Regions from separate parts of the Stenotrophomonas sp. YJH_SMC_58 genome, predicted to be linked through region 1. Evidence: riboswitches for the same ligand, from Rfam matches in the RefSeq annotation. Region 1 holds a riboswitch; the other holds the start of a gene.

Region 1 (11,583 bases):
ACTGCAGTTCGACGCCTGGAACGTGGTGCCGGAAGACACCGCACGCTGGGACGCCCTGCGCGCCCGCATCAAGGAACACGGCCTGCGCAATTCGCTGATGATCGCGATTGCGCCGACCGCGACCATCGCCTCGATCGCCGGCTGCTACGAGTGCGTCGAGCCGCAGGTGTCCAACCTGTTCAAGCGCGAAACCCTGTCCGGTGACTTCCTGCAGGTCAACCGTTACCTGGTGAACGAGCTGAAGAAGCTGGGCCTGTGGACGCCGGAAATGCGCGATGCCATCAAGCTGGCCGAAGGTTCCATCGCCGGCGTGGCGCAGATTCCGGAAACGCTGCGCGAGGTCTACCGCACCGCGTGGGAACTGCCGATGCGTTCGCTGATCGACATGGCCGCCGAACGTGGCGCCTTCATCGACCAGTCGGCCTCGCTCAACCTGTTCATGGAAAGCCCGAACATCGGCGCGATGTCCTCCATGTACATGTACGCCTGGAAGCAGGGCATCAAGACCACCTACTACCTGCGTTCGCGCCCGGCCACCAAGATCGCCAAGACCACGGTGAGCGCTGCGGCCCCGGCCAAGGTATTCAGCCCGGACGAAGCCATCGCCTGCTCGCTGGAAAACCCGGAAGCCTGCGAGGCCTGCCAGTAACACACCGCGCGGTGGGTGCCGACCGTTGGTCGGCACTCGAACACCTCGCACCTGTAGAGCCGAGCCATGCTCGGCTGCGGAAAAACACCCACGGTAGCGCCGGGCCACGCCCGGCGGCTCACCCAGGAATTCAAGGAAACACCCATGGCCGACAAGCCCAAGCAGATGCTGCTCGATCCCGGTTTTGAACTGACCCTGCGCCCGATGCGCTACCCGCAGTTCTATGACATGTACCGGAACGCGATCAAGAACACCTGGACGGTGGAAGAGATCAACTTCCAGATCGACATCACCGACCTGCACAGCAAGATGTCGCCGGGCGAGCGCCACCTGATCCACCGCCTGGTCGCGTTCTTCGCCACCGGCGACTCGATCGTCTCCAACAACCTGGTGCTGAACCTGTACCAGCATCTCAATGCGCCGGAAGCGCGCATGTACCTGTCGCGCCAGCTGTATGAAGAAGCGCTGCACGTGCAGTTCTACCTGACCCTGCTCGACAACTACCTGCCGGATCCGGAAGAGCGCGCCAAGGCGTTCTCGGCGGTGGAGAACATCGACTCGATCAAGAAGAAGGCCGATTTCTGCTTCAAGTGGATCGACTCGATCCAGAGCCTGACCCGCATCGAGACCCGCGAACAGCGCCGCCAGTTCCTGCTCAACCAGATCTGCTTCGCCGCCTGCATCGAAGGCCTGTTCTTCTTCGCGGCCTTTGCCTACGTGTACTACTTCCGTTCGCGCGGCCTGCTGCCGGGCCTGGCCTCGGGCACCAACTGGGTGTTCCGCGACGAGAGCGCGCACATGGAGTTCGCGTTCGAGTCGGTGCGCGTGGTGCGTGAGGAAGAACCGGACCTGTTCGACGAAGAGATGAAGCAGCAGGTCTACGACATGCTGGCCGAAGCCATCGAATGCGAAGTGCAGTTCGCCGAGGACGTGCTGTCCGGCGGCGTGGCCGGCATCTCCACCCGCGACATGCGCCAGTACCTGCAGCACTGTGCCGACCAGCACTTCGCCAAGCTGGGCATGGAAAAGAAGTACAACGTGCGCAACCCGCTGCCGTTCATGGAACTGCAGGACGTGCAGGAACTGACCAACTTCTTCGAACGCCGCGTCTCGGCCTACCAGGTCGGCGTGCAGGGCGAAGTCGCCTTCGACATGAACTTCTGATCGAACCGGCCCGGCCTGTCGCAACGAAGAACCCCGGCCAATGCCGGGGTTTTTCGTTGCGCATCAGAAGGATGAGCTATTCTCGCTGGACGCCAGTGGCGGCAGTGCGTCGTACCCCTGCCGGGCCTGGAGGAAAAGGGGAAGCGACTGCAGGAATGACGCGTGGACAATCCCAGCGCCGGGTTTCCGTGCGCGTGGTCCTGCCATGGTGGCGCAACTGAATGGACCCTGGAGGTCGCAATGGAGACTGCAGTGCCTGGAACAGCAACCCGCAGGACCGTGTTTCGTGGGTGGATGGGGGGACTGTTCGCCGTCCTGGTCGCCTGTCCGCCCCTCGCCCATGGCACGAACTGCGATTCCAAGGTGACCAACGTTTCCATCGATGCCAGCGGCAAGGTGTTCGTGGCGACCACCGTCTCGCCCATCCACGCGGTCTGCAACATCGTCAGCAAAGGCGACTTCAGCATGCCGCCCGAGGTTTGCAAGGCAACCTACGCCATGCTGATGAGTGCGAAGGTCTCCGCCATACCCATCCGCCTGTACTACACCAGCGTGCCGCAATGTGGCGATATCAAGGCCTGGTCGGCACAACCAAGCTTCTACCACGCTGAACTGTTCTGATTACGGGGCCGGGCGTATCGCCTGGAGGGCACGCCGCGATCAGCGCCGCCCTTCCACCGCCATGCGCACCGCCAGTCCGGCCAGCACCGTGCCCATCAGCCAGCGCTGCACCATCTGCCAGGTCGGGCGTGCGGCCAGGAAGCCGGCGATGCTGCCGGCGGTCAGCGCGATCATGCCGTTCACGCTGACGCTGACCAGGATCTGGGTGGAGCCCAGCACGATCGACTGCATCAGCACGCTGCCTTCGCTGTCCGGGTGCAGGAACTGCGGCAGCAGCGACAGGTACATCACCGCCACTTTCGGGTTCAGCAGATTGGTCAGGAATCCCATCGTGAACAGCTTGCGCGGGCTGTCCTGCGGCAGTTCGCGCACCGCGAACGGCGAACGGCCACCGGGCTTGAGCGCCTGCCAGGCCAGGTACAGCAGGTACAGCGCGCCACCGATGCGCAGCGCGTCGTAGGCGAACGGTACCGTCATCAGCAGGGCGGTGATGCCCAATGCCGCGCACAGCATGTAGAACACGAAGCCCAGTGCCACTCCGCCCAGCGAGATCAGTCCCGCCATCGGCCCCTGGCAGATCGAGCGCGAGATGACGTAGATCATGTTCGGCCCGGGCGTGAGCACCATGGCCAGCGAAACCAGCGCAAAGGCCAGCAGGTCGGAAGTGGCGGGCATGGGAGGTCCTGGCAGTGGGCGTGGCGCAGTGTAACGCCTGCTGCAGGCGCGGCCTGCGCAGGCACCGCTGCCGGGTGACCGTTGCACGTGCATTCCGATGGCCGTCACGCCGGTCGCTTAGAATCCGCAGCACCCCACACCGAAGCTCCCCCATGACCCCGATCCCCGAGACCGTGCCGCCCATCGAAGTGCGCATGGCCGAAATCGTCTTCCCCAACCACACCAACCACCTTGGCACCCTGTTCGGTGGCCAGGCACTGGCGTGGATGGACAAGGCCGCGTTCCTGGCTGCCGCCCGCTACTCGCGCCGTACCGTGGTGACCGCGCGCAGCGACCAGGTCGACTTCAAGCTGCCGATCCGCATCGGCCAGATGGTGGAAACCATCGGCCGCATCGTCGAAGTCGGCCGCAGTTCGATGAAGGTGGAGGTGGAACTGGTCGCCGAAGACCTGCACAGCGGCGAGCGCAAGCTGTGCACCCGCGGCCACTTCGTGATGATCGCGCTGGACGAGGAAGGCCACCCGATCGCGGTGCCGCCGCTGCCGGCGGCCTGACCCGGACAACCGACCGGCGCTTGCGGGGGCGCTGCGGCGCCCCCATCTGGCAGCCATGACCCCGCCACTGACCGACTTCATCGACCGCGCCCAGCGCCTGTTCGTGCTGACCGGCGCCGGCTGCAGCACCGCCTCGGGCATTCCCGATTACCGCGATAGCGACGGCCAGTGGAAACGCACGCCACCGGTGACCTACCAGGCCTTCATGGGCGAGACGGCTACCCGCCAGCGCTACTGGGCGCGCAGCCTGCTGGGCTGGCCGCGCTTCGGCCTGGCCCGGCCCAACGGTACCCACCAGGCCCTGGCCGCACTGGAAAGCCGTGGCAAGCTGCAGGTGCTGCTGACCCAGAACGTGGACGGCCTGCACCAGCGCGCCGGCAGCCGTAACGTGATCGACCTGCATGGCCGCCTGGACCTGGTGCGCTGCATGGGCTGCGAGCGCCGCAGTGGCCGCGAGGACTTCCAGCAGCGCCTGCTGGACGCCAACCCCGGCTGGGATGCGCTGGAGGCCGGCGTCGCGCCTGATGGCGACGCCGACCTGGAGACCGATTTCTCCAGCTTCGTGGTACCCGGGTGCCCGCACTGCGGCGGGGTGTTGAAGCCGGACGTGGTATTTTTCGGCGAAAACGTGCCCCGCGAGCGGGTGGAGGCGGTGCACGAGCACCTGCAGCAGGCCGACGCCGTGCTGGTGGTGGGCTCGTCGCTGATGGTCTATTCCGGCTTCCGCTTCGTGCAGGCGGCGGCCAAAGCAGGACTGCCGGTGACGGCGTTGAACCGTGGCCGCACCCGTGCAGACGACCTGCTGCAGTTCAAGGATGAACGCGATTGTGCTGAGGCCCTGGCGTCGGTTATCGAACCATCGGCTGGGTAGAGTCGACTGTCAGTCGACTCTACAGGCCACCCGCCGCCGCGAAACAGCGATCCATCCAGATGGTTGATCCCGGAGCCGTGCGGCGGTGCAATACGCATCCCCTACGTCGTCCATCACTGTCTTGAGCCAGCTGTTTTCGCCGATCTCGTTCGGCCCCCTGACCCTGTCCAACCGCATCGTCGTCGCGCCGATGTGCCAGTACTCCGCCGAAGACGGCCGCGCCAGCGACTGGCATGCCATGCACCTGGGCAACCTGGCGCAATCCGGCGCCGGCCTGCTGATCCTGGAAGCCACCGCGGTCGAGCCGCGTGGCCGCATCAGCTGGGCCGACCTGGGCCTTTGGGATGACGGCACCGAGGCCGCGTTGGCACAGGTACTGGCCAGCGTCCGCCGCTGGTCGCCGATGCCGCTGGGCATCCAGCTCGGCCATGCCGGTCGCAAGGCCTCGGTGAACCGCCCTTGGGACGGCGGTGGCCAGCTGCCGGCCGACGATGCGCGTGGCTGGGCCACCGTGGCGCCGTCGCCGCTGCCGTTCCACGCCGCCGATCCGGCACCGCAGGAACTGGACGAGGCCGGCATCGCCGAGGTCATCGCCGCCTTCGCCGCCAGTGCGGTGCGTGCCGAGCGCCTCGGCTTCGAGCTGATCGAGCTGCATGCCGCCCACGGCTACCTGCTGCACCAGTTCCTGTCGCCGCTGAGCAACCGTCGCACTGATGGCTACGGTGGCTCATTGCCGAACCGCCTGCGCCTGCTGGTGGAAGTGTTCGACGCCGTGCGTGCGGCGGTATCGGACAAGGTCGCCGTGGGCGTGCGCATCTCCGCCAGCGACTGGGTCGATGGCGGCTGGGATCTGGTGCAGAGCGAAGCGCTGGCCCAGGTGCTGGACGCGCGCGGCTGCAATTTCCTGCACGTCTCCAGCGGTGGCCTGGACGAACGCCAGAAGATCACCGTCGGTCCGGGCTACCAGGTGCCGTTCGCGGCAGCGATCAAGGCCAAGGTGCGCATGCCGGTCATCGCCGTGGGCATGATCACCGAGCCCGAGCAGGCCGAATCGATCCTGCGCCATCGCCACGCCGATGCCGTGGCCCTGGCGCGCGGCATCCTCTACGACCCGCGCTGGCCGTGGCATGCCGCTGCCGCATTGCGCGACAGCGTGGAACCTGCGCCACAGTACCTGCGCTGCGAGCCGCGCGATGCGCGCGGCGTGTTCAAGACGCGCTGAGGCTCACACCCGCCAGGCCGGCGCGATGCCGGCCTGAAGGTGTTCGAACAGCGCGCGGATCTTGGCGGTGAAATCGCGGCGGTCGCTGACGCAGAAGTAGACCTCCATCGGTTCCGGGCGCCACGCGGTGTCGGCGCCGAACACCGCCTGCAGGCGGCCCTCGCGCAGGTACGGCTCGGCCACGAATGCGGCCAGCCGGGTGATGCCGGCACCGGCCGCCGCCAGCGTCGCCAGCGCATCGATGTCATCGCAGACCATGCTCGGTGGCAGCGTGGCGTCCACGCGCTGGCCGTCCTTCAGCAGGCCCCAGCGCAATGGCCGGCCATCGGTAGGGAAGCGGTGCAGCAACCCGCGATGACCGCCCAGTTCGGAAGGCTGTTGCGGGGTGCCGTGCGCCTTCAGGTAGGCCGGCGAGGCACAGAACACGAACGGAACACGCGCCAGCTGCCGCGCGACCACGCCGTCCTCCAGCTGCGCCCCGATGCGGATGCTGGCATCCACCGCTTCCGGCCCATGCTGCACGGCGCGGTCGGTCAGGCGCAGCTCCAGCTGCAGTTGTGGGTAGCGCTGCTGCAGTGAAGGCAACAAGGGGGCAAGCACGTGGCGACCGAAGGCGCTGCTGCTGGCGATGCGCAGCGGCCCGGCCGGTTCGATGTCACCGGCGGTGACCATCGCCTGCGCGCGCGCCAGGTCGGCTTCGATGTGGCGCACCTGCGCCAGGTACAGCGCGCCGGCCTCGCTGAGGGCCAGCTGCCGCGTACTCCGGTTCAGCAACCGTACGCCCAGATGGGCCTCCAGCCGGTTGATGTTCTGGCCGACCGCGGTGGCGCTGATGCCAAGGATGCGGGCCGCGGCGGCAATGCTGCCGGTCTCTGCGGTGCGGGTGAAGCTGCGGATCAGTTGCAACAGGTTCATGACCGACCAGCTTGCCACGGGAAGGTCCAAGTATCGCTTGGTACTGAACCAAGCAGGTCGGTTGCACCCGTGATCATCCGGCCGCTGGGCAGGGCGCTGCCCTACACTGTGGCGATGCGCCCCGATTCCATTCTTACCCTGTCATGCCCCGACCGCACCGGCATCGTCTACCGCGTGTCCGGCCTGCTGTTCGACCACGGCTGCAACATCCTCGACGCCCAGCAGTTCGGCGATGAGGAGAGTGGCCGCTTCTTCCTGCGCGTGCACTTCGACCGCGATGCCGGCCTGCCGCTGGAGACCGTGCACGCCGCCATGGCCACGCTTGCCGAAGGCTTCGGCATGGACTGGCAGCTGCACGATGGCCGACGCCGCGCGCGGCTGCTGGTGCTGGTCAGCAAACAGGGGCATTGCCTCAACGACCTGCTGTTCCGCGCCCACAGCGGCCAGCTGAAGGTGGACATCGCAGCAGTGGCGTCCAACCACGCCGACTTCGCGCCGCTGGCGGCGTCCTACCAGGTGCCGTTCCACCACCTGCCGGTGACCGCCGATACACGCGCGGTGCAGGAGCAGCAGATCATCGACCTCGTCGAGCGCGAACGCATCGACCTGGTGGTGCTGGCGCGCTACATGCAGATCCTGTCACCCACGCTGTGCCGCGCGCTGGCCGGCCGTGCCATCAACATCCACCACAGCTTCCTGCCCAGCTTCAAGGGCGCGCAGCCGTACCACCAGGCACACGCGCGTGGGGTCAAGATCATCGGCGCCACCGCGCACTATGTCACCGAGGACCTGGACGAAGGCCCGATCATCGAACAGGACGTGGCCCGCGTGGACCACGCGATGGCACCGCGTGAACTGGTGCGGCTGGGCAGCGATACCGAATCGCTGGTGCTGGCACGCGCGGTTCGCCGCCATGTGGAGCACCGCATCCTGCTCAACGGGCATCGCACGGTGGTATTCCGGTAATCGCCCATCCCGCGTCCGCCGGGCATGGCCCGGCGCTACCACGGGTGCTATCCGGTAGTGCCGGCCGCTGGCCGGCAACTGCAGAGGTCCCGAGGTTGCCGGCCAGCGGCCGGCACTACCGAATCTTGATTTCATCCAATGAAAAGCCCCCGGTTCGGCCGTCCCGCGATCTATAGGGGGGCGTAGTTAGGGGGCTGGATGAATCGATTGTGTTGTTGTGGGCAGGAGCGCGCAAGCGGCATAGCGACGTGCGCGGTAGCGCCGCGCCGGGCCATGCCCGGCGGTCACGCCTCAGACGATCGCGATCCCCGCCTTGCCCAGCGCCTCGCGCACCATCACGTCGTTGGCTTCGGTCACCGGCTTGGTCAGCTCCCACAGGAACTTCACCCGGAAGCCGGACTTCACCGCGTCCTGCGCGCTCCACAGCACGCAGTAGTCACGGGCCAGGCCGCATACGTGCACTTCGCGGATGCGGCGTTCATGCAGCCAGCCGGCCAGGCCGGTGGCCGGGCGCTCGCCCTCGGGGCCGTGGTTCTCGCGGAAGGCGCTGTACGAATCCACCTGTTGGCGCGTGCCCTTGCGCAGGATCAGGTCGGCCACGGTCCAGTCCACGCCCGGGTGCAGGGCGGCACCGGCGCTGCCCTGCACGCAGTGGTCCGGCCACAGGGTCTGCGGCTGCGCGTGCAGCAGGATGGTCTCGAACGGGCGTTGGCCGGGGTGCTGGCTGGCGAACGAGGCATGGTCGGCCGGGTGCCAGTCCTGTGTTGCCACCACGGTGCGGTAGCGGCGCTGCGCCAGCAGATCGGCAATGGGTGCCACCAGCGCATCGCCCTGGTCGCAGGCCAGGGCGCCACCGGGCATGAAGTCCGGCTGCAGGTCGATCACCAGCAGGGCGACATCGGCGGGCAGGGCGGTCATGGCAGTTCCGGTACAACAGAAGGGGCGACCAGCGTGGCCGCCCCATGCCTGCACGTCAATCGTCCTGCGGCGTCCCAGCGTCCTGCCCGTAGTACAACAGGCCGATCTTGATCCGCTCGCGGCCATTCTCGCGGCGATGGCGGTTGGCATCGCGCAGCGAGTACACGCAGCCGCAGTATTCCTGCTGGTAGAACTGCTCGCGCTTGCTGATCTCGATCATGCGGCTGGCACCGCCGCCCTTGCGCCAGTTGTAGTCCCAGTACTGCAGGCCTTCATAGCGCGAGGCGGCGCGGATGCCGCAGTCGTTGATCTGCGCCATGTTCTTCCAGCGCGAGATGCCCAGCGAAGAACTGATGGTGTCGTAGCCGTGCTCGTGCGCGTACAGCGCAGTGCGCTCGAAGCGCATGTCGAAGCACATCGTGCAGCGGATGCCGCGTTCAGGCTCGTTTTCCATGCCGCGTGCACGGCTGAACCAGTTGTCGGTGTCGTAGTCGCAGTCGATGAAAGGAATGCCGTGCTGCTCGGCGAAGCGGATGTTCTCCTGCTTGCGCAGCTCGTACTCCTTCACCGGGTGGATGTTGGGGTTGTAGAAGAAGATCGCGTAGTCGATCCCGGAGGCGGTGATCGCCTCCATCACTTCGCCGGAACAGGGCGCGCAGCACGAATGCAGCAGCAGGCGCTTGCCGTCGGCGGGCAGGGTCAGGGTGGGGCGTTGGAGCTCGGTCATCGTCAGGTACCGCATGGACCGCCGGCAACGGCGGTGGCCCATGCATCAGCGCGTGGGTGAACGGGTCTGGCCGGATACCGTGAACAGGACGCGCGCGGCCACATCGCCTGCACGCGCAGGACGACGACGGCCCCGGCAACCTCCCCGCGGAGATTCCAGGTCGAGTCAGGGGACGGTCGTGTCCCCCGGCCGGGGCCGGTATTCGGGCTGATGGACTCGGGCCGCAGCCCACCTACTACCTGCCGCTTCCCAGGCGCGAGCCCAGTGCTGTTGGCAGGATTCGTTTCCATTCACCGCTGCGGGGCAGCTCCGGAATGGACGCGCGAGGCGCCTTCACCGGATTCCCGTTTAAATCCCTCCCCGCGCCGCAGCGATGGGAGGGATACCTTCGGCGTGTGCAAGGTGGACCTGTTGGTGGCGCCGGTCAAGAGCGCAGGGGGCAGAGCCCGCTGCGCTGCAACGGGATCCAACCCCGGTCGGGATGCACCTTCAATGCCCCACGGCCGCCCGCGTGCGGATGTCGTCCAGCCGCTGGTCGTGCAGCAGGCGGCCGTTCTCCCACACGGTCACCATTGCGTCCTCGAAGCCGTCCGGCAGGGTGTCGTCGCCATTGGCCGGCAGTGGCACCGTATGCAGGCTGCCATCGTCCAGGCGGCGCAGCAGGCGCATGCGGCCACGCTTGCTGGCCTTGCCGGCGTCGGTGACCGGATCCTTGTAGACGTCGATCCACTCACCCTCGACCCGTGCGGCCGAGCACTTCAGCGCGAACTTCTGCGTATCGCGGTCCAGCCGCTGCAGCAGTGCACCGCCCATGCCGAAGGCCACGTTGTCGACGGCGTAGCCGTCGTCGGTGATGCGCTGCAGGATCGCGCGGATGGTGTCCGGATTGATGCCATCGCCCTGGATCACCCGCACGTGGTTGAGCACGCGATAGCCCTTGCCGTTGAGGCTGTGGCCGAAGGCTTCATCCAGCCGGCGCAGGCTTTCGGCCACCACCTCCACCGGGTCACCCGAGTCGGGACGGATGACCAGGGTGGCGCCCGACGCGATCACGTCATCGCGCAGGGTGGTGCCCCAGTGTTCGCTGATCGCGCGGTAGATGTCATAGCTGTCCGACACCACCGCCACGATCGAACCGGGCTTGCCGAACTGGCGCAGCATGTTGCGATAGGCGTCCACCTCGCGTTCGCGGCCCCAACTGGTGATGGTGCTGTGCTCGGCGGCCGGAATCGAATAGCCGGCCATCGGCGCGTGGTAGTGCGCGCGTGCCAGGCACAGCGCCGACACGGTATCGGTGCCGAGGAAGTTGACCAGGTGCGCGGCACCGCCCAACGCGGCCGATTCCAGGCTCGATACACCGCGCGCGCCGAAGTCGTGCAGCTTGAACGGCAGCTGCCCCTGCGGGTCGTCGCTGGTCTGCTGCAGGAACGCGGCGATGGTCTGCCGTGCGTGCCAGCTGATGGTGGCCACGGTGACCGGATACCACACGCGCAGCAGCAGCGTTTCCAGATACGACGGCACCCAGAACGCAGCCGGATCGGTCGACTCGATGGTCATCAGTGCCTGGTGGGTGGGCACCACGCTGCCCTCGGGAACGGCGCAGATGCGCACCGGCAGGTGGCCGCCAAGCCGGTCGACGATATCGCGCCAGCCGGCCTCGTTGAACGGTTGGCCATGGGCGGCGAATACCGCAGCAGCGTCGTCGATGTCGGCGTGGGTGACCGGTCGTGCCAGCGCGTCCTTGAGGATCGCCTGCAGGCCGAAGAACACCGTGCGATCGTGCAGGCCGCCACGTGATTCGACGTAGAAGAACGTGGCATCGGTACCCGGCGGGTACTGCAGCCAATGGCTGGCCTTGTAGCTGTCGGTGTTGAGGAGAAGATTATCGAGGTAGTGCATGACGGAAGCTCCTTCGCGTCGAGTGACACCAGCGGTCTGTCCGCCAGTGGGGAGGCCGGGCCTGTCAGCCGCGGCCGAGGAAATACTCCAGGATGTGCAGGTGGTCTTCGAACAGCTGCGGGCCCATGTCCAGGGCTTCACTCACCGGTATCCAGCGCGCCTTGTCGGCGTCATCGCCGCCGCGCACCGGCGGCAGGTCACCGGCCGGAAACTCGAAGTGGAAGCCGTGGGTGATGGTGCGGCCGCGCTGGCTGCGGTCGGGGTGGTCGAAGACCTGCTGGCCCTTCAGCGAACCCTTCAGCACCGGCAGTGGAATCTTCAGCCGGGTTTCCTCGCGCAGTTCGCGCAGGCAGCTGTCGAGCAGGCTCTGTTCCTGGCCGACGAAGCCGCCGGGCAGCGCCC
Region 2 (11,583 bases), on a different contig from region 1:
CCGGCCGCTGGCCGGCAACTGCACGCAGGTGGATACATCGAGGTTGCCGGCCAGCGGCCGGCACTACCCCAGGTCAATCGAGCAGATGCGTGCTCAGGATCTGGCCATCCGCTCCCGGCAGATGTGGCAGCCGCCCCCAGCACGGCATCGGCAGGCGCCGCTGCAGCGTGGCGAAGTTTTCGTCCTGGCGCTGCATGGCCGGGTCGATGTGGTTGCCGATCCAGCCCAGGCACTCCACGCCACTGGCCTGCAGCGACTGCGCGGTCAGCCGCGCATGGTTGACGCAGCCCAGCCGCATGCCCACCACCAGCAACACCGGCAACCGCAATGCGCGCACCAGGTCGAGCTGGTCGAGCGTGGCCGAGACTGGTGCCAGCCAACCGCCAACCCCCTCCACCACCACGACATCGGCCTGCGCGCGCAGCCGCTCGAACGCTGCCACGATCGGCGCCAGCTCCACCTGCACGCCATCCTCGGCAGCGGCCAGCTCCGGCGCCAGTGGCAGGCGCAACGCATACGGGTTCAGATCGGCATAGTCCGGTACCGGCCAGCTGGCCGCCTGCAGCGCCAATGCGTCTTCGTTGCGCAGGCCCTGGCCCAGGTCTTCGCTGCCGCTGGCCACCGGCTTCATCCCCACCGCGCGCAGGCCGCGCCGGCGCAGCGTGTGCAGCAGCGCGGTGCTGGCCGCGGTCTTGCCGATCTCGGTATCGGTGCCGGTGACGAACAGGGCGGGCGGCAGCGTGGCGGGCAACGGCATCGACGGGCTCCAACGGGGCAACAGAGCGTGCATTATCGCCGGCCCGGCGCGCTTGCTAGACTGCTGTCATGTTCGCCAATGCCTCGCTCACCGGCAGCAAGCCGGAACAATACGCCCAGCTGCTGGAACAGGCCCGTGGCCTGGTCTACGCCGAGTCCGACCGCATCGCCAACGCGGCCAACCTCTCGGCCCTGGTCTACCACGCCCTGCCCGACCTGAACTGGGTGGGCTTCTACCTGTACGACGGCAAGGAACTGGTGGTCGGCCCGTTCCAGGGCCTGCCGGCCTGCGTGCGCATCCCGCTGGACAAGGGCGTGTGCGGTGCCGCCGCCAGCCAGCGCGTGACCCAGCGCGTAGAGGACGTCGACGCCTTCCCCGGCCACATCGCCTGCGATTCGGCCTCGCGCTCGGAACTGGTGGTGCCGCTGCTGCGCGGCGATGAACTGATCGGCGTGTTCGACATCGACAGCCCGAAGGTCGGCCGCTTCGATGCCGACGACCAGGCTGGCCTGGAAGCCATCGCCCGCGTGTTCGTCGAGGCGCTGGGATGAGCGCACCGAAGCTGCGCAACATCGGCCCGAAAAGTGCGGCGTGGCTGCGCCAGGTCGGCCTGCGCAGCCGCGACGACCTGGTCGCGATCGGAGCCGTCGGCGCCTTCGTCAAGGTCAAGCGCGCCGGCTTCAAGCCCAGCCTGAACCTGCTGTACTCGCTGGAAGGCGCGTTGCTGGACTGCCATTGGCAGGAGCTGAGCGAGCCACAGCGTGAAGCACTGGTGCAGGATTACGAAGCACGCATCGCTGCGCATCCGCTGAAGGCAGCCGGCCCGGCGTCGGGCCCGGTGCATGAGCAGCGCTTCGATGCCGACGATGACGCTGAGGACAGCGTGGCCGAGGGCGCGGACGAGGATTGAGGCCTCCGCGTTCCTGGGGATGCCGGCCAGCGGCCGGCACTACCAGTGTGATGCGGGATCGGTAGCACCGGGCCATGCCCGGCGAGTGCGCTCAGGGCTGCTGCAGCTCCAGCAGCTCACCCACCAGCCCGATCTCACCGCGCTCCAGCCATACCCGCAGGCGCGTGCCGTGGTCGATGCGCAGCGCCCAGCACAGCGACATCGGCAGGCCGCAGACCTGCGACAGCACCATGCGCAGCGGGCCGCCATGGCTGACCACCAGCGTCGGCACCGGATCGCCATCATCGAGCAGGCGATCCAGCGCGCGCGCGATGCGCCGCTCGAAGTGGCCCCAGCTCTCGCCATTGGGCGGCGGGAACGCGTGCGGGTCGGCATGGAAGGCCGCCAGTGCATCCTCCGGCAGGTCGAACAGCGACCGCCCGTCCCAATCGCCGAAGTCCAGTTCTTCCCATTCCTCGTCCGATTCCACGTCCAGTCCGCGCGGGGTGGCCAGGGCCATTGCCGTGTGCAGCGAACGCAGCCGCGGCGAACTGATCACCCGCTCCCAGCGTTGCCCGGCATAGGCCTCGACCAGTTCCTGCGGCAGGCGGGCCAGCTGCGGTGGATCGCTGCGGCCATCAAGGAACTCATCACGGCCATTGCCGGCATGGCGGACCAGGTCGAGGATCATGCGCGCGTCCCGGACGGGCGACGCAGGTACAGCGGAAAACGGGCGGACATCGGCAACGGCACCACGGGATCGAGCAACCATTCTAAAGGCACAGCAAAGGCAGTCGCGCAGGCGCGACGCAACGGGACGGCCTGCGATGCCGTAGACTGCGCGCACTTCCAGGTGACCTGCGGCCATGGCCGGCAGGTTGAAACGGGAAGCCGGTGACGCGTGATTCCACGCCAGGCCGGCGCTGCCCCCGCAACGGTAAGCACGTCAGTTCCAGGCAACACCGCCACTGTGCCGCAGGCATGGGAAGGCGCCTGGACGGTGGCCTCGCGCCACCCGGCGGCGAGCCCGGAGACCGGCCCGGAAGCCTCAGGTCGCGATGCGGTGGGCATGGCGCTGGATGACCGTGGCGTGCGCTGCGGCATCGGCGCACGCCTGCCTTCGCGGCTCCTCCCCTTCGCCACGCGGGCGTGCGTGGCACTTGGAGTCCCCCATGAAGCTGCAGTCCCGAATGCTGTCCCTGGCCGTGCTGGCCGCCCTGCCCGCGCTGGCCCAGGCCGCCAATGACACCACCGCGCTCGACCAGATCCTGGTCACTGCCACCCGCACCCCGATCGCCCTGCAGGACAGCATCGCGCCGGCGCAGGTGATCGACCGCGCCCAGATCGAATCCAGCCAGGCCACTTCGCTGCAGGAACTGCTGCGCGGTCGCGCCGGCATCAACCTGGCCAATGCCGGCGGCCTCGGCAAGCAGAGCTCGCTGTTCCTGCGCGGTACCAATTCCGGCCACACCGTAGTGCTGGTGGACGGCGTGCGCATCAACAGCGCCGACCTCGGCCTGGCCATGTACCAGGACCTGCCGCTGGCGCAGATCGAGCGCGTGGAAATCGTGCGCGGCCCGCAGTCGAGCTTGTACGGCGCCGACGCCATCGGTGGCGTGATCCAGATATTCACCCGCCGCAACCAGGGCGATTTCGCCCCGCACTTCCAGCTTGGCGGTGGCAGCAACGGCCTGCGTGAAGCCAGCGGTGGCATTGGCGGCGGTACCGAACGCGGCTGGTTCGGTGCCGACATCGCCTACCAGCATTCCGACGGCATCGATGCCTGCCGCGGCTCGGCCACGCTGTTCACCGGCTGCTTCGCCGACGAGCCCGACCGCGACGGTTACCGCAACCTGTCCAAGAGCCTGCGCGGTGGCTACACCTTCAACGACCAGTGGAACGTGGAAGGCAGCGCCCTGCGCGCCGACGGCAAGAACCATTACGACGGTTACTACAACTATTCGGAAACCCGCCAGCAGGTGCTGGCCGGCAAGGTGCGCTACACCCCGTCCGAGCGCCTGGCATTCACCGCAAACGTCGGGCGCAGTGACAACGAGTCGGACAACTTCGGCGACTTCGGTGCACGTGGCAGCGCACAGACCCACCGCGACAGCGCCTCCCTGCAGGGCGATTTCGGCGTGGCCGAGGGCCAGCTGCTGAGCGCAGGCGTGGACTGGAGCGAAGACAACCTGGATGGCAGCAGCGCGGGTTACCTGGTCGACAGCCGCCGCAACACCGGCGTGTTCGTGCAGTACCAGGGCCGCTTCGGCCGCCACCAGCTGCAGGCCAGCGCACGCAACGACGACAACCAGCAGTTCGGCAACCACGCCACCGGCAGCGTTGGCTGGGCGATGGAGCTGGGCCACGGCCTGCGCCTCAACGCCAGCTATGGCACGGCGTTCAAGGCACCGACCTTCAGCGATCTGTACGACCCGTGGAGCGGCGTGCCCACGTTGAACCCGGAGAAATCCAAGAGTGCCAACCTGGGCGTTTCGCAGCAGGGCCAGGGCTGGCACTGGGGCCTGGATGTGTATGAAACCCGCATCGATGATCTGATCACCTACGATGCGGCGACCTTCAAGATGCAGCAGGTGGAGAAGGCCCGCATCCGCGGTGCCGAACTGACCGGCGGCGTGCTGCTGGCCGGCTTCGACATCAACGCGCAGCTGAGCTACACCGACCCGCGCAACCGCACCGGCGGCAGCACCCAGTTCGACAACTGGCTGCCACGCCGCGCGCAGCAGACCGCGCGCCTGGACATCGACCGTCGCTTCGGCGATTTCCGCGCAGGCCTGACCGTGCAGGGTGCCGGCAAGCGCTACGACGATGCCGCCAACACGGTGAAGGTGGGAGGCTACGGCACGCTGGACCTGCGCGCCGAGTACGCACTGACGCCATCGTGGTCGCTGCTGGCACGTGCCGCCAACGTCTTCGACCGTCGCTACGAAACGGTGGCATGGTTCAACCAGCCCGGCCGCGAGTACCAGTTGAGCGTGCGTTACCAGCCGAAGTGAGCGCAACGTTCATGGTAGTGCCGGCCGCTGGCCGGCAACATCATGACCTTCGGCAACGCATCCCGGGTTGCCGGCCAGCGGCCGGCACTACCCCCTGCTTCAGCCCCACAACCCCGGCAGTTCACGCAGGTCGTCGATCACCGCCACCGCATGCGCGGTGGCCAGGTCCAGGCCGCGCGGATAGCCGTAGCGCACCAGCGCGATCGGCATGCCGGCCTCTTCGGCGGCGCGGTAGTCGGTCAACGAATCACCCACCATCAGGCAGGACTCCACCGGCAGCCCGAAGTGCGCGGCGATGTGCCGCAGTGGCTCGCCACTGGGCTTGCGCTGCGGCAGCGAATCCCCCCCCAGTACCAGCGCGAATGCATCACCGATACCCAGGTGCTGCAGCAGCGGCGGCACCAGTGCTTCGGGCTTGTTGGTGCAGATCGCCAGCGGCACGCTGCGCGCACGCAGTTGCGCCAGCGCTTCGCCCACGCCGTCGAACAGGCGCGGGCTGCGCAGCAGGCACTCACGGTAGTGCACCATGAACACCGGCATCACCTCGGCCAGGTCCACCTCGCTGCCGGCGGCCTGCACCGCCTGCTCGACCAGACGACGCACACCGTCACCGATCCAGCCCAGCACGGTGGCTTCCGGCACACGCGCCACGCCGATGTCCTCCAGCGTGCGGTTCAGCGCTTCGGCAATATCGGCAGCGCTGTCGACCAGCGTGCCATCGAGGTCGAACACGACCAGCGGATACGGATACGGCAAGGGACTGCACCTGCATGACGTGGGGCCGTCCATTGTACGCCGCAGTATTTTGGGCAGGCCTGCCTCAACCGATCCGGCGCGCGCGCGTGGCCAGGAACGTGGGCAGGTAACGGTCGATCAGGAAGCGCGGCTGCGGCTGCCAGTCTTCCATGAAGCGATCGATGACGAAGCCGGCATCCAGCTGTCCACCGATCAGTTCGGTCAGGCTGTGGCCGAAGGTCAGCGCATCGCCCCGCGCCAGTTTCGCCTCGCGCTCGGCCGGTGGCAGGTCTTCCAGATCCGAATAGGGAATGGCGTACTGCGGCCGGATCAGGCCCTGTGCATCCAGCTGCGGATCGCGTGCACCGACGAACAGCACCGGGTTGTAGAAGCTGGCCATCAGCATGCCATCGCGCGCCAGCACGCGGCGGCATTCGGTCCACACCGGCCGGACGTCGGGCACGTACAGGTTGGAGATCGGGTGGAACACCACATCGAAGCTGTCGTTGGCGAAGGCGTGCAGATCGCGCATGTCGCCCTGCACCGTGCGCAGTTGCAGGCCATCACGCGCCGCCACCTGACGATCCTGCTCGAGCTGGCCATCGGACAGATCGAACACGGTCACCTCCGCCCCGGCCGCCGCCAGCACCGGGGCCTGCTGGCCACCGCCCGAGGCCAGGCAGAGGATGCGGCGGCCGCGCACATCCCCCAGCCAGTCCAGCGGCAGCGCGCGCGGGGTCAGGTGCACCTGCCAGCGGCCATCGCGCGCGGCGGCAATCGTTGAGCTTTCCACCGGGCGCGACCATTCGCGCACTTCGCTGGCCTGGCGGTCCCAGGCAGCACGGTTGTGGTCGATCAAGGCCTGTCCATGGTTCATGTGTTCTCCTTGCCCGGTGGGCGCCAATCCAGATCCTGGAAGGCCGGGCTGGCGAAACACTCGCCCAGGAAATCCAGGAATCGCCGCATGATAGCGGGCTGCTGGCGCCGTGATGCGTACACGGCATGAATGCCGAGTTCGTCCAGACTGAATTCGGGCAGCAGTTCGATCAGCTCGCCACTGCGCAGCAGCGGCGCCACCTGGTAGGTCGGCAGCATCGCGATGCCGGCGCCGGCACGCACCGCCTCCAGCAACAGCGAGGCTTCGTTGGCGCTGATGTTGCCGCCCACCGCCACCGACAGCGAACGGCCATCGCGGTGCAGCTGCCACAGGCTCTTGCCCACGTAGTGATGGGTCAGGCAGTTGTGCCCGGCCAGGTGTCCCGGGGCGGTAGGCGTACCGCGCGCGTGCAGGTACGACGGCGTCGCGCACAGCACCGAGCGGCAGGTGGCCAGCCGTCGTGCGATCAGGCTGGGATCGATCTGGCGGGCGATGCGCACGGCAAGGTCCACCCGCTCTTCCACCAGGTTCACCATGCGGTCGACCAGCAGCAGTTCGATGCGCGCCGCCGGGTGGCGTGCGACAAAAGCGGCCACCGCCCGCGCCAGGTGGCTCTGCCCGAACGACACGCTGGCGGTCACCCGCAACGTGCCGTGCGGTTCGGGATCGTCGCTGGCCAGCTCACCGTGCAGTTCCTCGCCGATAGCCAGCATCTGCCGGAAGCGCACCAGCGCCGCCTCGCCGGGGCCGGTCAGGCTGACCCGGCGCGTGGTCCGGTGCAGCAGGCGCGCGCCCAGCCAACCCTCGACCTCGGCCAGGTAGCGGGTGACCATCGCCCGTGACATGTCCAGCACCTCGGCGGCGGCGGTGAGGCTGCCGCGCTCGGCCACCTCGACGAACACGGTCATGGCGGTCAATCGGTCCATATGCTCGATCCATGCAACAAACAAGCGCGTTATACGCTGTTTTTCGAGCGACTGCAGCGGCCTAGAGTGGCGCCATTCCCACCCCATACCACCCCACGGAGTCCTGCCATGAAGATCGCCCTCGTTGGTTCCACCGGCAACATCGGCCGCCAGATCGCCCGCCACGCGCTGGCCAACGGCCACGAACTCACCGTCATCGTGCGCAGCGCGCAGGATCTTCCGGCCGAACTGGCCGGTGCCCATCCGGTGATCGCCCCGCTGGATGACCAGGATGCCCTGGTCGCCGCCATCGCCGGCCACGACGTGCTGGCCAGCGCCTACGGCCCGCGCCCGGGCGATGACATCGGCCGCGTCGGCGACGTGGCTGCGCAGCTGGCCGCCGCCGCGCGCAAGGCCGGTGTACCGCGCCTGGTGCTGGTCGGTGGCGCCGGCAGCCTGGAAGTCGCGCCGGGCGTGCAGCTGGTCGATACCCCCACCTTCCCGGAGGCCTACAAGGCGTACGCGCTGGCCCATCGTGAAGCCTTCAATCGCCTGCAGGCGGTGGACGACCTGGACTGGACCTTCTTCTCGCCGGCGGCCGAAATCGGCCCGGGTGAAGAGCGCGGCCAGTACCGCGTGCAGCCCAAGGCCTTCCTGGCCGACGCCAGCGGCCACAGCCGCATCAGCTATGCCGACTACGGCGCCGCGTTCGTCGCCGAGCTGGAAGCGCACCAGTACCCGAAGCAGATCATCACCGCGGCGTACTGATCGACGCGCGTGCCCTGTAGAGCCGAAGGCAACGGCAGGAGCCGTTGCCAACGTCACTTGCGACGGCCCGCAGGGGCCCGGGCAAGGACGCCCGGCATAGCCCACGTTCGGCTCCCCATTCGACACAAGGAATTTCCCATGCGCACCGCTGCCCTGCTGCTTCCCCTCGCCCTGGCCGCCAGCTTCACCAGTGCGCCGCTGCTGGCCGCACCGGCCACCGCGGCGCCCGCGGCAGCGACAAAATCCCAGCTGCACCTGCAGACCTTCCATCCCGGTCCGCAGGCGATGTTCTCGGTGTCCTCGGGGCTGATCGAAGGCCGCCGCGATGCGATCCTGGTCAACGCGCAGTTCGGTGCCAGCGATGCGCGCAAGCTGGTCGAGCTGATCCGCGCCAGCGGCAAGCAGCTGACAACGATCTACATCAGCCACGGTGATCCGGACTACTACTTCGGCCTGGCTACCCTGCAGGACGCGTTCCCGCAGGCACGCATCGTCGCCACTGCGCAGACCGTTGCCCACATCCAGCAGACCCAGGCCGGCAAGCTGGCCTACTGGGGGCCGAAGATGGGTGCCGACGTGCCGTCGCGCATCGTGGTGCCGCAGGTGCTGGATGGCGATGCCCTGCAGCTGGAAGGCCAGCGCCTGCCGCTGATCGGCCTGGATGGCCCGACCCCGGACCGCACGGTGTTGTGGGTGCCGTCGCTGCGCGCGATCGTCGGCGGCATTCCGGTAGTGGCCGGTGAACACGTGTGGATGGCCGACACGCAGACGCCGAAGTCACACGCCGACTGGCTGCAGACCCTGCAGCGGTTGCAGGCGTTGAAGCCGAAGGTGGTGGTGCCGGGGCATTACGCGCCGGGTGTCGCACTGGATGTCAGTGCGCTGGTGTTCACGGCGGACTACATCCGCGCGTTCGATGCCGAGACGGCAAAGGCCAAGGACAGTGCGGCGCTGGTGAAGGCGATGCAGGCGCGCTATCCAAAGCTGGCGGGCGTGGCGTCGCTGGAACTGAGTGCGAAGGTGGCCAAGGGCGAGATGCAGTGGCCGTGAGGTAGGGGAGGCTTTTGCAGGGCTGCGCCCTGCACCTGCTCAATGCAACGGCAACAGCCGAAGCAACAGCAACAGCGGGCTATCCGTGGGATGGCGAGGTGTGTCCGGTTGCGGGGGACGCCGTGAATCCGTCCATGGAGGCTCGGTCGCGCCATCCATGGCGCTCACGCCCCCGCAACCGGACCCACCCCGCCTTCGACAGTTCTCTGCGATCTGCCTGGGTGGCATGTCTGCGCACGGGGTCGGATCCCGTTGCTGCGCAACGGGCTCTGACCCCACTGTTTGATGATTAGGTATCTGTGGGATTGATCATGTCGTGCTCGAACAGTTCCCCCTGCACCACCGCCTCCTTTTCGCGGAAGCCACCAAGGCCGACGCCGACCAGGCGGTAACGGGTCTCCGCCGGCAGGTCGACGCGGGCGCGCAGCGACAGGGCGATGTCACGCAGCTCTTCCATCGATTCCGGCGGGCGCTCCGGGGTGAAGCTGCGGGTGAGGATGCGGAACTGCGCGGTCTTCAGTTTCAGCACCACGGTGTGGCCGATGCGCTCGGTCTTGCGCGTGGCGTTCCAGGTCTTCCCGGCCAGCTGCACGATCGCCTCGGTCAGGTCTTCCAGCAGCAGGTCTTCGGCGAAGGTGTCCTCCGAGGAGATCGACTGCACCTGCTGGTCCGGTTCCACCGGCCGCTCGTCGATGCCACGTGCGCGGTTGTACAGGCTGCGGCCGAAACTGCCGAATGCCTCTTCCAGATCGATCAAGGCCCACTGCCGCAGGTCGCCGCAGGTGACGATGCCGCGCGCGGCCAGCTTGCCTTCCATGACCTTGCCGACGCCGGGCACGCGGTTCACCGGCAGCGGCGCCAGGAACGCATCCACGCGCTGCGGCGGAATCACGAACTGGCCGTCGGGCTTGCGCCAGTCCGAGGCGATCTTGGCCAGGAACTTGTTCGGCGCGATCCCGGCTGAAGCGGTCAGGTTCGTTTCCTCGCGGATCTGCGCGCGGATGGTGCGGGCGATGTCGGTGGCCAGTTCAATGCCACTCTTCGGCTCGGTCACGTCCAGATAGGCCTCGTCCAGCGACAGCGGCTCGACCAGGTCGGTATGGCGCAGGAAGATCGCGCGCACCTGCTGTGACACCGCCTTGTAACGCGCGAAGTCCGGCGGCACGAAGATCGCGTCCGGGCACAGGCGCTCGGCACGCACGGCGGGCATCGCCGAACGCACGCCGAACACGCGCGCCTCGTAGGACGCCGCACACACCACCGAGCGGGCGCCACGCCATGCCACGACCACCGGCTTGCCACGCAGTGACGGATCGTCGCGCTGCTCCACCGACGCGTAGAACGCGTCCATGTCAACGTGGATGATCTTGCGCAGTCGGGTCATGTCAGCTGGGAAAGGCGGGGCCGGGCGGGGTGGGCCACACGCCGAAGTATGGTCGTTGCACATCAACAGGATGCGCGTATTCCCTTGAAAACACTACGGTTGCGTACGGTTGAAATGTTTGATCGGCGCAGTTTCCACGGGCATTCTCGGGCGCTTGTTTCCCTGTTCTTCGCTTCCAGGATTGTGCTTCATGACCCGTCTCCACGCGTTCAACCGCGAACAGCTGCTGGCCAGCGCACGCGGTGAACTGTTCGGCACCGCTGCCGGCCGTCTGCCCAACGACCCGATGCTGATGTTCGACCGCATCACCGACATCCGCGAGGACGGCGGACCGCATGGCAAAGGCATGGTACGCGCCGAACTGGATATCCGCCCGGACCTGTGGTTCTTCGGCTGCCATTTCATTGGCGACCCGGTGATGCCCGGCTGCCTGGGCCTGGACGCCATGTGGCAGCTGACCGGCTTCTTCCTGACCTGGCTGGGCGCCCCCGGCAAGGGCCGCGCGCTGGGCTGTGGCGAAGTGAAGTTCACCGGCCAGGTGCTGCCGGAAGCCAAGCTCGTGCGTTACGAGATCGACATCAGCCGCGTCATCAACCGCAAGCTGGTGATGGCCCAGTCGGACGCCCGCATGTACGTGGATGACCGCGAAATCTACAGCGCGCGCGACCTGCGCGTCGGCCTGTTCACCGAAACCGGGAGCTTCTGATGCGTCGCGTCGTCATCACCGGCATGGGCATCACGTCCTGCCTCGGCAATGATCTGGATACCGTTTCGGCCGCGCTGCGCCAAGGGCGCTCGGGCATCACCGCCCTGGCCGACCACGCCGAAGCGGGCCTGCGCAGCCAGGTCGGCGGTCGTGTCGACCTCGATCTGGAGGCGCTGATCGACCGCAAGCAGAAGCGCTTCATGAGCGATGCAGCGGCCTTCGCCTATCTGGCCATGCGCGATGCCATCGCCGATGCCGGGCTCAGCGCCGAGCAGGTCAGCAGCCTGCGCACCGGCCTGATCGCCGGTTCCGGTGGCGGCTCCAGCGAATGGCAGATCGGCGCGGTCGACCTGCTGCGCGAACGTGGTGTGCGCAAGGTCGGCCCGTACATGGTGCCGCGCACGATGTGCTCGACGGTCTCGGCCTGCCTGGCCACGGCCTACCAGATCAAGGGCGTCAGCTATTCGCTGTCGGCCGCCTGCGCGACCTCGGCGCACT

Evidence for each region. Region 1 has a riboswitch for cobalamin ahead of AC5P68_RS14060 (epoxyqueuosine reductase QueH). Riboswitches for the same ligand answer to the same signal wherever they lie in the genome.
Region 2: it holds a riboswitch for cobalamin, as region 1 does, so the genes downstream of both, btuB (TonB-dependent vitamin B12 receptor) here and AC5P68_RS14060 (epoxyqueuosine reductase QueH) in region 1, are expected to answer to the same signal.

Annotation. Positions count from the first base shown of each region.
Region 1 is NZ_JCAFSW010000010.1:73,651-85,233, forward strand. Features, by position in the region: gene AC5P68_RS14010 (ribonucleoside-diphosphate reductase subunit alpha) at 1-649, shown strand, start outside; gene AC5P68_RS14015 (ribonucleotide-diphosphate reductase subunit beta) at 794-1,813, shown strand; gene AC5P68_RS14020 (hypothetical protein) at 1,976-2,434, shown strand; gene AC5P68_RS14025 (LysE family translocator) at 2,474-3,109, opposite strand; gene AC5P68_RS14030 (acyl-CoA thioesterase) at 3,262-3,663, shown strand; gene AC5P68_RS14035 (NAD-dependent protein deacetylase) at 3,719-4,534, shown strand; gene AC5P68_RS14040 (NADH:flavin oxidoreductase/NADH oxidase) at 4,656-5,756, shown strand; gene AC5P68_RS14045 (LysR family transcriptional regulator) at 5,760-6,671, opposite strand; gene purU (formyltetrahydrofolate deformylase) at 6,786-7,637, shown strand; gene pncA (bifunctional nicotinamidase/pyrazinamidase) at 7,929-8,555, opposite strand; gene AC5P68_RS14060 (epoxyqueuosine reductase QueH) at 8,611-9,297, opposite strand; cobalamin riboswitch at 9,459-9,688, opposite strand; gene AC5P68_RS14065 (nicotinate phosphoribosyltransferase) at 9,772-11,181, opposite strand; gene AC5P68_RS14070 (bifunctional nicotinamide-nucleotide adenylyltransferase/Nudix hydroxylase) at 11,246-11,583, opposite strand, start outside.
Region 2 is NZ_JCAFSW010000002.1:304,784-316,366, forward strand. Features, by position in the region: gene bioD (dethiobiotin synthase) at 74-757, opposite strand; gene AC5P68_RS03820 (GAF domain-containing protein) at 826-1,308, shown strand; gene AC5P68_RS03825 (TfoX/Sxy family protein) at 1,305-1,667, shown strand; gene AC5P68_RS03830 (histidine phosphatase family protein) at 1,759-2,337, opposite strand; cobalamin riboswitch at 2,481-2,703, shown strand; gene btuB (TonB-dependent vitamin B12 receptor) at 2,819-4,660, shown strand; gene gph (phosphoglycolate phosphatase) at 4,760-5,416, opposite strand; gene AC5P68_RS03845 (class I SAM-dependent methyltransferase) at 5,481-6,272, opposite strand; gene AC5P68_RS03850 (LysR family transcriptional regulator) at 6,269-7,198, opposite strand; gene AC5P68_RS03855 (NAD(P)-dependent oxidoreductase) at 7,307-7,945, shown strand; gene AC5P68_RS03860 (MBL fold metallo-hydrolase) at 8,084-8,995, shown strand; gene dinB (DNA polymerase IV) at 9,285-10,379, opposite strand; gene fabA (3-hydroxyacyl-[acyl-carrier-protein] dehydratase FabA) at 10,570-11,085, shown strand; gene fabB (beta-ketoacyl-ACP synthase I) at 11,085-11,583, shown strand, end outside.